DNA from 3 places in the Priestia sp. YIM B13552 genome. Region 1 is predicted to be linked to each of the others. Evidence: riboswitches for the same ligand, from Rfam matches in the RefSeq annotation. Region 1 holds a riboswitch; each other region holds the start of a gene.

Region 1 (4,908 bases):
CATATACTCAAAACGCGTTGTATTCAAGAAAATTTCTTCGAGCTTTTCTAACTCCGCTTCTGATTTGTCTTCAGTAAGTGAGTCGAATAAATTAATACACCATGTCGCTAGTTCTCCAAATTCTTCTGAGCTGTACATTTCAATCCACTCACGATAAAATTCATTGTTAGCTCCAGGCTTTTCACTGAGTTCTTTTCCTATTTCCCAATAGCTCCACATACAAGGCAAAAGAGCCGCCATTAATTCAGCTAATGTGCCGCTTTGACCAACGTGCAGCATATAGTGTGTGTATGCAAGCGTTGTAGGAGATGGCTGCGCTTTTTCTAATTCTTTTTCGCTGATTTCAAATTTCTTGGCATACTCACGGTGCAGGCTCATTTCTTCGTTTAATGTAGAATCCAAAAGTGCAGCAAATTTCCCCATCGTTTGAACATCGGTAGCTTTCATGGCTCCAATCGCAAATAATTTTGCATAATCAATTAGGTAAAGGTAATCTTGAATCATGTAAAAGCGAAACTTCTCCTTTTCAAGCGTTCCGTCTCCCATTCCCTGTACAAAGGGATGATTATGATTTTGACGCCAAATAGGCTGCAGCTTTTCGTATAATCGTTCACTAAATTTCATGATGATCACTCCTTATGCGTATGCAGCCACGTATAAATGAACTGCAACATCACTTTTGTATATTGAACAAGCTGATTTATATCTAATTGTTCGTTCACAGCATGTGCATTTGCTAAATTTCCCGGACCATAAATAGCGGCCGGAATCCCCGCATCAGCTAGCCATCCCCCGTCTGTTACGCTAGTTGACACATCGATTGGGGGCTTTTTCCCTTCAATTTGTTCATGAGTACGTGCAAGCAGCTGTACTCCAGCATGATTTTCATCAATTTCTAATGACGGGAAGATTTCTCCTCTGTCTTCAATCATTGATGTGCCTCCCCATTCAAAGGTTGGCAGGTTATCTTTTAACCATGGATCTGCTTTTGCAATAGCTAAAATGTATTCTTCCACTTCTTTTGATACTTGGTCGTATGATTCATTGGGATAATAGTGAACGGTGACCCACAGCCTGCATTCATCTGCAATAAAAGCAGCATGTCTTCCCCCTTCGATTACTGCTGGATTAATCGTATTTGTTCCCGGCAAAAATCCTGGATAGCTTTTTGTAACAGCCCAGTGGCGCTCCAATTCTTGCAGCCCTCCGATCACTTTTGCCATCTTCTCAATAGCACTCGCAGCTAACAGACCTCCTCCAGCATGAATCATACTTCGGCGTGTACCGTCATGATAGGTTTTACTGCTTTTTATCGTAATCCATCCCGTGATCACTCCGCCTTGACCTTGAATATGTAAATCACTCGTATCAGCAACAAGCGCAAAGTCAGCTGTATATCCTTTCTGACAGCATTGCAGCGTACCTGCCTCTCCCACTTCTTCTCCTACAACGGATTCAAAAATCAAGTCTCCCGGCAGTTCGATTCCTGCTTCTGTTAAAAGCTGGACTGCAAATAATGCTCCTGCCAAGCCGCCTTTCATATCAGCAACTCCGCGTCCGATTATCATGTTGTCTTTTACCACAGCTTCAAACGGATTTGTCTCCCACTTTTCATTTTCTTGTACCTCAGCTACATCCATATGCCCGTTAATAATTAAGCTTTGATAGTCAGCTGATTTTTTCCCTTTTAACGTGCCCACTACAATAGGATCGTTGCAATATAAATCCCACATATCGATGGAAAAACCGCAGTTTTTAAGGAAATCCGCTACGTAGCGCTGCGCTTCATGAGAATTTCGTGCAGGAGGCGCTGGCGTTTTATATGCAACAAGCGTTTTTACTAACTGGATTAGCTCCCCTTTGCGCTCCTCTACCTGTTTGACAAGCAAATCAATTGTTTCTTCCATGTATGACACCTTCCTTTACGCATAAAAAAACACTTCTTTCGCAGGAAAGAAGTGTTTTTGTTTATATACAAAAAATTATTATAACGAGTTCGTAAGGAAATACCATACAAAACATCCATTACAATACCTCTTTCCTACGCTAGTATTACCTAGTTCAGGTTATAAGGGTTAAGACTTCTCGTCTCTCTCAGCTTAGAAAGCACCCCTAGTGGCGTTGTATCTCTATAAAATTAAACGATTATCATATGTTTACCTGTAATAGTTTTATCATAGTAAAGCGTTTTATTCAATAGAAAGGTTCATGATTCAGCAATGAAAATAGTTTCCTTTTTAGTAAAATAAAAAGCACACACTTTTTTTAAGCAGTGTGTGCTCTTTACTTTTATAAGCTTACTAGTTAGCTATCGGCTTCTTTAAAAATACACCGTTTTTCCATTCAGACAGGAATAAGCTCAAGTTTTTGCCCCGGTTTCACTAACGAAAGCAGCTCATGATCTTCTTCTATCACATACCCAATCACGTTCACATTCGCATTTGCAGGCAAATTCGTTTTAGCTATTTGAACCTCTCCTCTATAACGTCCGTAGCCATCATTGTCCATTGTAATTGCTCCGATTCTGCGCTCGACTGTATGAAATGGCGGCACTGGTTTTACAGATCGTGTATCAACTAAACGCAGAGCGTCTCTTGATACATCTGGACGCACGCTGTACGTTCCCTCTATATGAGGTGAACGAATGCGCAGCGGAATAATGCTGCTTTCTTGATATTGAACCAAACGCTTTAATAAACTTGAACCGGCGCATGGATCTCCAATATAAACCTCCGCTACTCCGCAGCCGTATAAATCTACTGCAGAGGTAAAAGGGCATCTATTACGGTCTTTTTCTCTAGTAGGAAGACCTTGATAAATAGGGCCTCTCTTTTCGCCTTCCCCGGGAATATAAGCGCAGACTGGGATACGAAGTTCATTAAATAAATCTGTCTGCTGTTGAAAAAACGTTTCTTCAAGCCCTGTTTCAGGTCGAGGATAAAAATTATGCCATGCAAGCAGCTGATGATGATGAAGACCTGCACATAAGAGTGCTTCAATTTCTTGTTTGGATAACGTACTTGCATTAACAGCAATATAAAATTCATTCGCAAGCGAAAGAGTTTCTGCTGTGCTAAACCCATCGTCTAGTCTAATACCAGATACGCCAAGTGAAGATAGCGACATAAGGCTTTCAGTACCTAAATGAATCGGCGTATGCTTGGATACGTCTGCATACACGCTTATTCCACAATCTCTAGCCACATGAAGCAGTTCTTTTGCCCGTTCAGCCAAATCCCCTTTTTCCTCTGGAATATGAAGCGAAGTGAATGCACGTGTGACACCGCACTCACTTGCTTCTATTAATCTTTTTTTAGCATCACTATCATTTAAATAAAACGAAATGCCAATCATTCAAACTCTCTCGCCATTTCATCGTTGAATCCAAAGAAATACGTACAAACAAAGCCGGCTGCGTAAGCAACAACTAACCCGAGTAAATAAAGAAGAATTTGATGCGCATGAACTAAAAACGTAAGCGGCAAACCTGAGACTCCCACTGCTACAGTCGCAATATGAAAGTGCGCCTGAAACGCTCCGCCGATTCCAGCTCCAAGACAAGCGGTTAAAAAGGGGCGTCCTAAAGGAAGTGTGACTCCAAAAATAAGCGGCTCTCCAATTCCAAGCAGCCCTGAAGGAAGAGCGCCTCCAATTGCTCGCTTTAAACGTTTTTTCTTTGTTTTGATATAGATAGCAAAAGCTGCACCGACCTGACCGGCTCCGCCCATTGCTAGTATAGGAAGAAGCGGATCATCTCCAATTGAATTGATAAGCTCTAAATGAACAGGAGTAAGACCTTGATGAAGTCCTGTAATGACGAGCGGCAAAAATGTTGCTCCTAAAACAAAGCCTGCTACAACTCCTCCAACCTCCAAAACTCCTAAAAGGCCTTTTGTGATTCCGTCTGAAATCAAGCCGCCGATTGGCATGAATACTACATACGTAATAATGCCTGTAATTAACACCGTAACGGTTGGTGTAATAATAATATCCAGTGACTGAGGGACAAATTTACGCACTCGTTTTTCCACTACGGCCATAAAGATTGCTGCAAGCAAGACTCCTATTAAGCCACCCCGACCCGGCAAAAGTGCTTCACCAAAAAGTTTAATATCAGCTACGGCAGGATTAATGACTAAAATACCTGCTAAGCCCCCTAAAGCCGGCGAACCACCAAATTCTTTTGCCGCATTAATACCTACTAAAATACCCAGATAAGCAAATAAGCCGCTTCCGATAACGGTTAAAAGAATAGCAATCTGTGAATCTGCAGGAAGCCACTTCGCTTGAACTGCTGCTTTTGTCACTCCGGTGATAAGTCCAGATGCTACAAGAGCAGGTATTAACGGAATAAAAATACTTGCAATTCGGCGAAGCAAGAGCTTAAACGGAGTTGCATTTTTTTCTTTCAGCTCCGATTTCCGCTGAGCCGCACGATTTTCTAAATTAATACCGCCAGATTCATCAATTAACTTTCCAAACTCCTCTGTTACTTTGTTTACTTTTCCAGGACCAATAATGATTTGCAGCGTTTCTTCTTCCACTAATCCGAGTACGCCTTCAAGCTTTCGTATATCTGCCTTTTTTACAATTGAATCATCTTTTACAGTCACGCGCAGCCGCGTCATACAATGCGTATACGCTTCAATATTTGATGCTCCCCCAAGCATCTCCAAAATAACCTTTGCTAATTGATGATTATCTAAAGACATGTTAATCCCCCTTTGTATTTTCCTCTTAGATGGATACGGTACTGAGGAAACAGACCACAAAATCCCCTTTTTGTAATCGCTTTCTTTTTTATTTCTTAGTTTTCAAAAACTGAATGGCATCCCTTGTTTTATCAATATACTCAATCGTCTGGTCATACTGCTGCGCTGCAATACTTAAAAATAGTACATCAATCAC
Region 2 (4,908 bases), on a different contig from region 1:
TATGTAGTATAGGTGTCAGATAATACAAAACGAATGTTCAGTATAAATAATAAATGTGCCGGGCGGTGGAAATAGCTTGAATAAAAAAAAGCTTCAAAGTGAACAAACCAAAAGAAAAGTGGCAGATGCCGCTAAAGCATTGTTTTCTCAAAAAGGCTATAAAGCTACATCTATTGAGGAAATTGTAGAAGCTACGGGAAGCAGTAAAGGGAATATTTATTATCACTTTAAAAGTAAAGAAGGGCTTTTTCTCTATTTAATAGACGAATGGGATCTCGAGTGGGAACGCAACTGGAAAGAAAGAGAGTCTCTTTACAAAACAACAAGAGATAAGCTTTTTGGAATTGCGGAGCAAATCATTTTAGATGATTTAAATCATCCTCTTACGAAAGCCGCCGATGAGTTTTTTAACAACGAGGAAAAGGGCAGCGACATCGAAGAGCGAATTGATGAGATGGTGAAACGACACGTGGAGTTTAACCGGGAGCTTTTGCAAAAAGGCATTGATGAAGGAGAGTTTTCTCCTAAAAATGCAGAACAGCTTGCAGTGATTTTAGAAGGGCTGTTTGTTGGAATGAGCCGCATGTCTCGAAAAACGAACACGGAAAATGCCCTGAAGCTTTACCATTCAGCAATCGATGTATTTTTAAACGGAATCATAGCAAGGTCTTCTTAAATAATCGGGGATGCTTATTGCGGTAATGAGTAATCCCTCATTATTTTGTATTTTTATAGACCGAACGTTCAGTATTTTTGTAATCAGGAGGTTTATATGTCATTATTGTTAAGAAATCGAGCGGCGATTTTGCTGCTCATGCTAAATATTTTTATTGTTTTTACAGGAATCGGTCTCGTTATTCCAATTATGCCAACATATATGACGGAGCTTCATATCAACGGCAGCGTGATGGGGCTTTTAGTAGCGGTGTTTTCACTGACTCAATTTTTGTTTTCACCTTTAGCGGGTCGGTTATCAGATTCGTTAGGGAGAAAGAAAATTATTGTAGCGGGAATGATTGTTTTTGCCTTGTCTGAATGGTTCTTTGGTTCAGTGAGTACACCTCTTTTATTATTTGTATCGAGAATGTTAGGCGGGGTTGGGGCCGCGCTCATTATGCCTGCTGTTATGGCCTATACAGCGGACGTGACGTCTGCTAAAGAACGCGCTAAAGGAATGGGCTATGTGACGGCGGCGATTACAACAGGATTTATTATTGGACCCGGTATCGGCGGCTTTTTAGCTGAATACGGCATGCGTGTACCATTTTATATGGCCGCAGTAGCAGGAGGCTTGGCTGCAGTGATTACGCTTCTTGTTTTGCCAGAGTCTCGTCCTGTACAAAATCATACTGTTTCAAACAATGAGAATCCAAAAGAAGAGCGGCTGCTACTGCAGCTTATGAATTCTTATAAAGAACCTTATTTTTTAAGTTTAATTATTGTTTTTGTGACATCGTTTGGATTATCCAATTATGAAACGATTTTTTCACTATTTGTTGATCATAAATTTAGCTTTACGCCAAAAGATATTGCGTTTGTTATTACGTTTGGCTCTATTGCGGGGGCTGTAGTGCAGGTTACGATTTTTGGGTGGATTTTAAATAAATTTGGTGAAAAAAGAGTGATTTCGTTTTGCTTGATGATGACGGGACTTTTTATTTTACTTACGCTATTTGTGCACACGTACTGGCTTATTATTGTTGTGACATTTATCGTTTTTTTAGCAACAGATATTTTACGTCCGGCAATCAGCACGCAAATGTCGATGATGGCACAAGACGACCAAGGATATGTAGCCGGACTAAATTCTGCTTATACAAGTCTTGGAAATATTATTGGCCCCGTTGTAGCAGGCTTTCTCTTTGATATAAACATTAATTATCCGTACGTATCAGCTGCACTTGTACTGCTTCTTTGTTTTCTTTTATCTTTAAGAGCAGGGAAGGACAGAAAAACAGCTGTGAGAAATCAAGCGGTTCAAGAGAAATAACCATAAGGAAAAATGATAGAATTCTTAGGGAATAGAAGACCTCCAGTAGCTTACTGGAGGTCTTTTGATTATTCTTTTAGGAATGGTGTAAGGTTTAAAGCGCCACTCAGCCTATAGAGAAGCTTTATTTTATCGGCAAAACAGTGAAATGGTTGCAAATAAAAAAGGTTAATAGTAAACTTTAAACGTAACAAGAATAGTATGGGAGCTTGCGCGGGGCAGGCTGAGAGTACAGGGACGCCTGTTGACCATTTGAACCTGTTGGATAATGCCAGCGCAGGGAATGTGAGTACATACCAAAGCACTTTGCGCATGCAAGGTGCTTTTTTGTCTTTTTTGCAGTGTTAAAACTAAATGAAAAGAGTGAAAAAACATGGATATTAGTAAAATTTCAGCTCAATTAGAGAAAGTAAGAGACATAAGTCCGCTTGTTCATAATATTACGAATGTTGTGGTAACCAACTTTACAGCAAATGGACTGCTTGCACTAGGAGCTTCACCTGTTATGGCTTATGCGAAAGAAGAAGTGGCTGACATGGCACGAATCGCCGGAGCGCTTGTCTTAAATATGGGTACACTGACGGCTCAAGAAGTAGAAGCGATGAGAATAGCAGGAAAATCAGCAAATGAAAATGGCGTGCCGGTTATTTTCGATCCTGTAGGAGCCGGAGCGACACCGTTTCGTACAGAAGTAGCACGTCAGCTTGTAGAAGAATTAAATATGGCAGTTATTCGTGGTAACGCTGCTGAAGTTGCGAATGTAGTAGGCGAGTCATGGCTCATTAAAGGCGTTGATTCATTAGAAGGGCAAGGAGACATCATTGAACTTGCTGAGAAAGCAGCGAACAAATTAGATACAGTGATTGTTATCACGGGTAAACAAGATGTAATCACAGATGGAAACAAAACGTATACAGTAGACAACGGTCACCCGTTATTTACGAAAGTGACGGGGACTGGATGTCTGCTGACATCAATTATAGGAGCTTTCGCTGCTGTAGAAAAAGAATATGTCGAGGCAAGCGTTGCTGCTTTAAGTTTTTACGGAGTGGCAGGTGAAATCGCCGCAGCGAAAAAAGGTGAAGAAGGGCCGGGAAGCTTTCAAATTGAGCTGTTAAACCAGCTTCATCTTTTATCTGGGCAGGATATTGAATCATATGCAAGAGTACATCAACGTTAAAAGGAGCCGGAAAATGACAAACAAAGAAATCAAAAAGCTGCTGCAAGTTTATTTTATAATGGGCAGCAATAACTGTACAAAAGATCCGAGAGCAGTGTTGAAAGAAGCAATTGAAGGCGGCGTTACTGTGTTTCAATTCCGTGAAAAAGGCGAGGGTGCCCTAACAGGAGAAGCGAAATATCAGCTGGCGAAGGAACTTCAGCAAATTTGTCAGCAGCACAGCGTTCCTTTTATTGTGAATGATGATCTTGACTTAGCGATCCGCTTACAAGCAGATGGCGTTCATATTGGACAAGAAGATGAAAAAGCTCATATTGTTCGAGAGAAAATAGGAAAAGGAATTGTAGGCGTCTCTGTTCATAATGTACAAGAGCTGCAGCAAGCGATAAAAGACGGGGCGGATTATGTAGGAATGGGACCTGTTTTTCCTACGTCTACAAAAAAAGACGCAAAAGCAGTGCAAGGTACAAAGTTAATTGAAGAAGTGCGAAACCAGAATATTGACTTTCCAATTGTAGGAATCGGCGGGATCACGCCTGAAAATGCCAAACAAGTAGTAGAAGCAGGTGCAGATGGCGTTTCTATTATTACCGCGATTAGCTTAGCAGCGTCTCCAAAAGAAAAAGCAGCTCAATTGAAAGAAGCGGTAGGAAAATAAAAAAAGCGCACACTGTGCGCTTTTTTTATTATAGCTGAACAGTTTGAGGAGTTTCTTCGCCTTCATTCATAAAGCGAATTTCGTTCGGCGTAATTTCAAGAACAACATACTCAGGGTCATTTGGACCGTCAAACCATTCTTTCATGTGATCGTTCCATATACGTCCTTTTAATTGATCACCAGTACGAAGAACAGCTGTACCAGATAATTCTAAGTATTGATCGCCATATCCTTCGCCGCTGTAGCCCAATAGTACGTGCACGTTCGGATTGGCTTCGATTTCTTCTGCCTTATGTGTATTGATATTTGTTGGTGTGTAAAGAGCGATACCATCTTCATCGCTAAAGAATGTCATATAGCGAGAGTGGGGTTTGTTGTTTACAACTGTAGCTAATGTTCCTACACGATTTCCTTCTAATACTTCGTTTACTTTTTTAGCAATTTTTTGTTCATTCATTTTATCCATCTCCTTTATTACTTTTTATGTTCCTCAATCGAAGATAAATAAAACATACATGTCTAAAAAAAATATAAGTTAACAATAAAATAATTATGTAAACTAATAAAATAAAAAATAAAAAAGCTAGCTACAGCTAACTAAAAAATAAGCCCGCACTGCCGTAACCCTAAGTGTCTTAAATACCCAGATCTACTAGGTGGGTGCCCTCATAGCCGGGTTTAGCGTCCCAAGAAGGGCGTGCTATCTGCAGCTAAATTTTGAGCTCCCTTTTAACACTCAAAGGTTTAAGACAACATGAGTATACGCACAGCGCAGGTATGTATAACAAATGTAAATAAGATGCCGATATATAAATGTTTTCTAATTAATCAACTTTCATCGTACAAGAAATGATTATAACGGAATAATGAATGGAACGCAAGACTTTTATTTAAAGTTTTTCTTCTCTAACATCTTGGCGGGGAAGCAGTAACAAAATAAGAAAAGGGCCGGCAACTGGAATGAAACATAAAAGAAGGTAAGGCCGGGATGCTATCCTTTCTTTTGTCATAACGGAGTAAGAAAGCCACATTAAAACAAAAAAATCAGCGGTCATCACGCTAACAAGCTGTGACTGCATA
Region 3 (4,908 bases), on a different contig from region 1:
CTGATGCTGCAAACGCCAGACCTGCTCGTTCGAATATTAAAGTAAATGGACTTACCCGCACATCATCACTTGCTAATGAATCCGCTGTGTATGGAATAAGCATCCCGATAACAAAAATAGCTAAAATATAAAATAACAAGATGCGCCAGAAGACTTGTTTAACTGCGCGAGGAACCGTTTTTTCCGGATCTTCACTTTCTCCAGCTGCGACTCCAAGCAACTCTGTTCCTTGGAATGAAAAACCAGCAGCCATAAAAATACCTAAGACAGTAAAGAATCCACCGTGAATGGGTCCATCACCAAGCGTGAAGTTTTTAAAACCTGGTGCTTCATTGTTAAAGATACCAAAAATCATCATAATACCAATAACTAAAAAGATGATAACCGTTACTACTTTAATTAACGAAAACCAAAATTCAGATTCACCAAATCCTTTTACAGAAAGGTAGTTAAGCCCAAACATAATTAATAAAAACAGGGCACTCCATAAAATAGAAGAAGAGTTTGGGAACCAAAATTTCATAATAAGGGCTCCAGCCGATAATTCAGCTGCAATCGTAATAGCCCAGTTATACCAATAGTTCCAGCCGAGAGCGAAACCAAAGGATGGATCTACAAACCGAGACGCATACGTACTAAACGAACCGGCTTCAGGCATATAAGCTGCGAGCTCCGCTAGGCTGGTCATCAAAAAGTAAACCATGACACCAATGATAGCGTAAGCTAAAAGCGCTCCCCCAGGTCCTGCTGTGTGAATTGCTCCACCACTTGCTAGGAATAAGCCGGTTCCGATGGCTCCTCCTAATGAAATCATCGTTAAGTGGCGAGATTTCAACCCACGTTTTAATTCTTGCTGCTCTTGCATAGATAAATACTCCTTTCGAATGTACGGAAAGAGACGGGATAACATAAAAAAAGCCCGCAGTATATGTGCGCGCTTTTAAATCTGAAAACCGCGTCAACCTTCCGTGAAGATAGCTCTTCACATCACTCGCATGATGTGACAGTTCTGTTCCTGTTCGGAGACAGCCCCAGCTTAAATCAACCGAGAAGTGATCTAAACTTCGGCAATTTTTCCTTTCAAGCAACATCCTCAATGTTCTCTGCATTTCCGTTGCTTTACTATTAAAAACTGCGACCTCTACCTCATCGATTAGGATGAGGGTTTTTTATATTCATTTGACATAAAAGAAGTATACCAAATACTAAAACGATTGTCATTATAAAAAATAGATTCAGAAAATAGAAACATCTTTGAAATCTCTCGAATCTATTTTGTTACATATGATATAATGGATGTTGTCATAATACTACATAAATATCCGAACGTACCACAGGGGGAGCCGCCGTGCTGAGAGTGAACAAATTGTTCAGACCCTTCGAACCTGTTAGTTAACGCTAGCGTAGGAATGTGGGAATAGTAGCATATATTTGCTTACTCCTGTGTAAACCGTTTGATATGAATGATTCAAAAACAGGAGTGAGAAACGTGAATAAAGCATTACCTTTACAGGCTAAAATTGAAATAGCTATTTTTGCAGCATTGGCACTTCTACTTGATCTTTTGCCTTCCATTAAGATTGCAACAGCTGTGAGTATTTCGTTCTCCATGGTGCCCATTTTTATTATGTGCTTTCGCTGGGGAGTAAAAGGCGGGGCTCTATCTGGTCTATTATGGGGGCTTTTACAGTTGGCAACAGGAACGGCTTATATTTTAACAGCGCTGCAAACGTTTATTGAATATATTGTGGCTTTTGCTTTTATAGGTTTTGGAGGTATTTTTTCGCAATCTATTAAAACAAATTTAGCTAACAATAACAGATCAAAAGCTTTTGTTTTGATTGTTTTATCCCTTATTATCGGCAGCTTCGCACGGTATTTCTGGCACTTTATTGCGGGTATTATTTTCTGGGGATCATATGCGCCAAAGGGCATGTCCGCTCTATGGTATTCTTTTTCAATGAACGGGATTTCAATGGTAGGATCACTAATAGCCTGCTTAATCATTCTTTCACTATTGATTCCATCGGCATCAAGAATGATTATAACTAAATCACACTCATCATAAGCAAAAAGACTAAATCTACCAAGATTTAGTCTTTTTTGTCATTTGTCACCTTTGTTTACACAAAAGTGTGTCAGGTTTGATAACATAGTTAGTGAAATATTCAAAAAACTGTTTTATGATAATCACCATATTCAAACGAGATAAGGGATTGATAGCATGCTACAGAAATGGATCACGAGCATAGGTTTAGATATTGGAACAAGTACAACAAAACTGATTGTAAGCAAGCTGTTAATAGCAAATCAACAAAATCAGTTTACGCTGCCAGGCTGTCAAATTATTGATCGTCGCGTAACGTATGCAAGTTCTATCTATACCACTCCTATGCTAAACGATGTTGAAATCGATGTTCAACGATTAACGGTACTACTAGAACAAGAGTATAAGAATGCAGGAATCTCCTTAGATCAAGTGGAGGCAGGTGCTGTGATCATCACAGGAGAAACGGCCAGAAAGAAAAATGCAGAAAGTATCGTTCACTATCTAGCCGAACATGCTGGGGATTTTGTTGTTGCAACAGCCGGCGCTGACTTAGAAGGAATATTAGCAGCAAAAGGATCAGGAGCAATCGAACGTTCTGCTGAAACAAATGCAGTAATTGCCAATATTGATGTAGGAGGAGGAACTGCTAACATCGCTTTATGTCAAAATGGAAAAGTTATAGAAACGTTTACACTGCATGTGGGAGGAAGATTAATTCGTCTGAATTCAGAAGGTTTTGTTACCTACGTTTCTTCTCATTTAACTGAATTTTTGAAAAATAATTCTTTAACACTGCGAGAAGGTGAAAAAGCAACATTTGAAAAGCTCTCGTCTATCTGTCAATTACTAGCTGAAGAAACCGTGAATTATGTAAATGCGCTGAATCAAAATTCCTCGCTGATCGTTTCTCCTCATACAAGATCTTCTATCCCCGAAATGATCATGGTTTCAGGAGGAGTAGGAGCAATGATGGAGAAGCAAAAGCCAAAAACAGTGAAGGAAGTGGCCATACATGGAGACGTTGGTCCGCTTCTAGCATATCATTTTCAATCCATCCAAGTATCTCAAGCCGCTGAGACAACGCGCGCTACTGTAATTGGGGCTGGTATGCAAAATACAGAAGTTAGCGGATCAACTGTATACATTGGGTCAAAGCGGCTGCCGTTAAAAAATATACCGATTGTAGAGATACCTGTTCAGCAAGAAGCGAAATGGAATCCGCTGATGTTTCAAGAAAGAGCTCGAGCGGCATGTATGCAGGCTTCAACTATTTTCAGCGCAGAAGATCCCCCCGCTGCTATTGCTTTATCTCATTTTCCTTACTGCAGCTATAAGATGCTTCAAGAATTAGCAAAAGTAATAAGCACTGAATTTATTGCTTGTTTTAAAGGAGCTAAGTGCCTCGTTGTTCTATGCGAGCAAGATATTGCAAAAGCTTTAGGACAAGCATTAGCTAAACAGAGGAAAGAGTTAGAAATTATTTGTTTAGATCAAATTGATTTTACACACGGAGATTACATTGATCTAGGGTTACCAGTAGCTGGAGAAGCGATCTCCGTTTCCGTTAAAACGCTCGCTTTTTCATCATAATCTACTAAATATACAAGGAGGAAACGATGTTTAAAACTACACGATTGTTAGGAGAAACATTTTCATTTTATAGCTTAAAAGAAATCATGGCCAAAGCAAACGAAGAACGTTCTGGAGATCAGCTCGCAGGAGTTAGCGCTGAGTCAATGAAAGAACGAATGGCAGCAAAGCAAGTCCTAGCTGATATCACACTTGCTGATATCAGAAACTATCCGCTGCTCAGCGCAGATGAAGACAACGTCTCGGCATTAATCGAAAGTCAGATTGATTCATCTGTTTACGATATTATTAAAAATTGGACAGTAGGGGATTTAAGAGAATATATTTTATCCGATCAGCATAGCGGAGAAGACCTTCTTGCACTTAGCCAAGGATTAAGCAGCGAAATGATTGCGGCGGCTACTAAAATTATGTCCAATTTAGATTTAATTCAAGGAGCTGCCAAGATAGAAGTGCAAACTACTTGTCAAACGACTATCGGCCAAAAAGGAGTATTGGCTTCTAGAGCCCAGCCTAATCATCCTTCAGATAATTTAAAAGGAATGAGAGCATCTCTATACGAAGCGTTAAGCTATGGAATTGGAGATGCGGTTATCGGAATTAACCCTGTTATTGACACAACGGATAATATCTACGCGCTTTTAAATGAAACAAAAAATATAATCAACGAATGGTCAATTCCTACTCAAAACTGTGTATTATCACACGTAACGAGTCAAATGAGAGCAATTGAAAAAGGAGCATCTGCTGACTTGATTTTTCAAAGTTTAGCAGGTACAGAAGCTGGTAATGATTCATTTGGAATTTCACTGTCTATGCTCGATGAAGCGACAGCGTTAATTCATGAAAAAGGAACGGCAAAAGGTCCAAACCGCTGGTATTTTGAAACAGGACAAGGTTCTGAACTGTCAGCAGAAGCTCACTATAACATTGATCAAGTAACGCTCGAAGCCAGATGCTACGGCTTAGCTCGTCACTACAAGCCTTTCTTAGTTAATACAGTTGTTGGATTTATTGGACCTGAATACTTATATAACAGCAAACAAGTTCTACGAGCTGGGTTAGAAGATCATTTTATGGGTAAAATGCACGGCCTGCCTATGGGAGTAGACGTATGTTACACCAACCACATGGATGCTGATCAAAATGATATGGATAATTTAAGTATGCTTCTGGGAACAGCTGGAGTGAACTTTGTCATAGGAGTGCCCATGGCTGATGACTGCATGCTAAACTACCAGTCTCTTAGTTATCATGACATCGCAACG

What was found. Region 1 has a riboswitch for thiamine pyrophosphate ahead of ACFX40_RS04630 (acetylornithine deacetylase). Riboswitches for the same ligand answer to the same signal wherever they lie in the genome.
Region 2: linked by a shared signal. The riboswitch ahead of thiM (hydroxyethylthiazole kinase) and the one ahead of ACFX40_RS04630 (acetylornithine deacetylase) in region 1 are both predicted to bind thiamine pyrophosphate.
Region 3: linked by a shared signal. The riboswitch ahead of thiT (energy-coupled thiamine transporter ThiT) and the one ahead of ACFX40_RS04630 (acetylornithine deacetylase) in region 1 are both predicted to bind thiamine pyrophosphate.

What each region holds. Positions count from the first base shown of each region.
Region 1 is NZ_JBHZOU010000001.1:942,259-947,166, forward strand. Features, by position in the region: gene tenA (thiaminase II) at 1-624, opposite strand, end outside; gene ACFX40_RS04630 (acetylornithine deacetylase) at 630-1,907, opposite strand; TPP riboswitch at 2,022-2,124, opposite strand; gene ACFX40_RS04635 (MupG family TIM beta-alpha barrel fold protein) at 2,344-3,354, opposite strand; gene ACFX40_RS04640 (PTS transporter subunit EIIC) at 3,351-4,712, opposite strand; gene ACFX40_RS04645 (MurR/RpiR family transcriptional regulator) at 4,801-4,908, opposite strand, start outside.
Region 2 is NZ_JBHZOU010000003.1:656,752-661,659, reverse strand. Features, by position in the region: gene ACFX40_RS15485 (TetR/AcrR family transcriptional regulator) at 77-676, shown strand; gene ACFX40_RS15480 (MFS transporter) at 773-1,990, shown strand; TPP riboswitch at 2,182-2,290, shown strand; gene thiM (hydroxyethylthiazole kinase) at 2,364-3,170, shown strand; gene thiE (thiamine phosphate synthase) at 3,184-3,828, shown strand; gene ACFX40_RS15465 (pyridoxamine 5'-phosphate oxidase family protein) at 3,857-4,285, opposite strand; RNA gene ssrS (6S RNA) at 4,432-4,609, opposite strand; gene ACFX40_RS15455 (hypothetical protein) at 4,719-4,908, opposite strand, start outside.
Region 3 is NZ_JBHZOU010000003.1:261,428-266,335, forward strand. Features, by position in the region: gene ACFX40_RS13490 (amino acid permease) at 1-865, opposite strand, end outside; lysine riboswitch at 968-1,152, opposite strand; TPP riboswitch at 1,327-1,427, shown strand; gene thiT (energy-coupled thiamine transporter ThiT) at 1,460-2,068, shown strand; gene ACFX40_RS13500 (ethanolamine ammonia-lyase reactivating factor EutA) at 2,225-3,640, shown strand; gene ACFX40_RS13505 (ethanolamine ammonia-lyase subunit EutB) at 3,667-4,908, shown strand, end outside.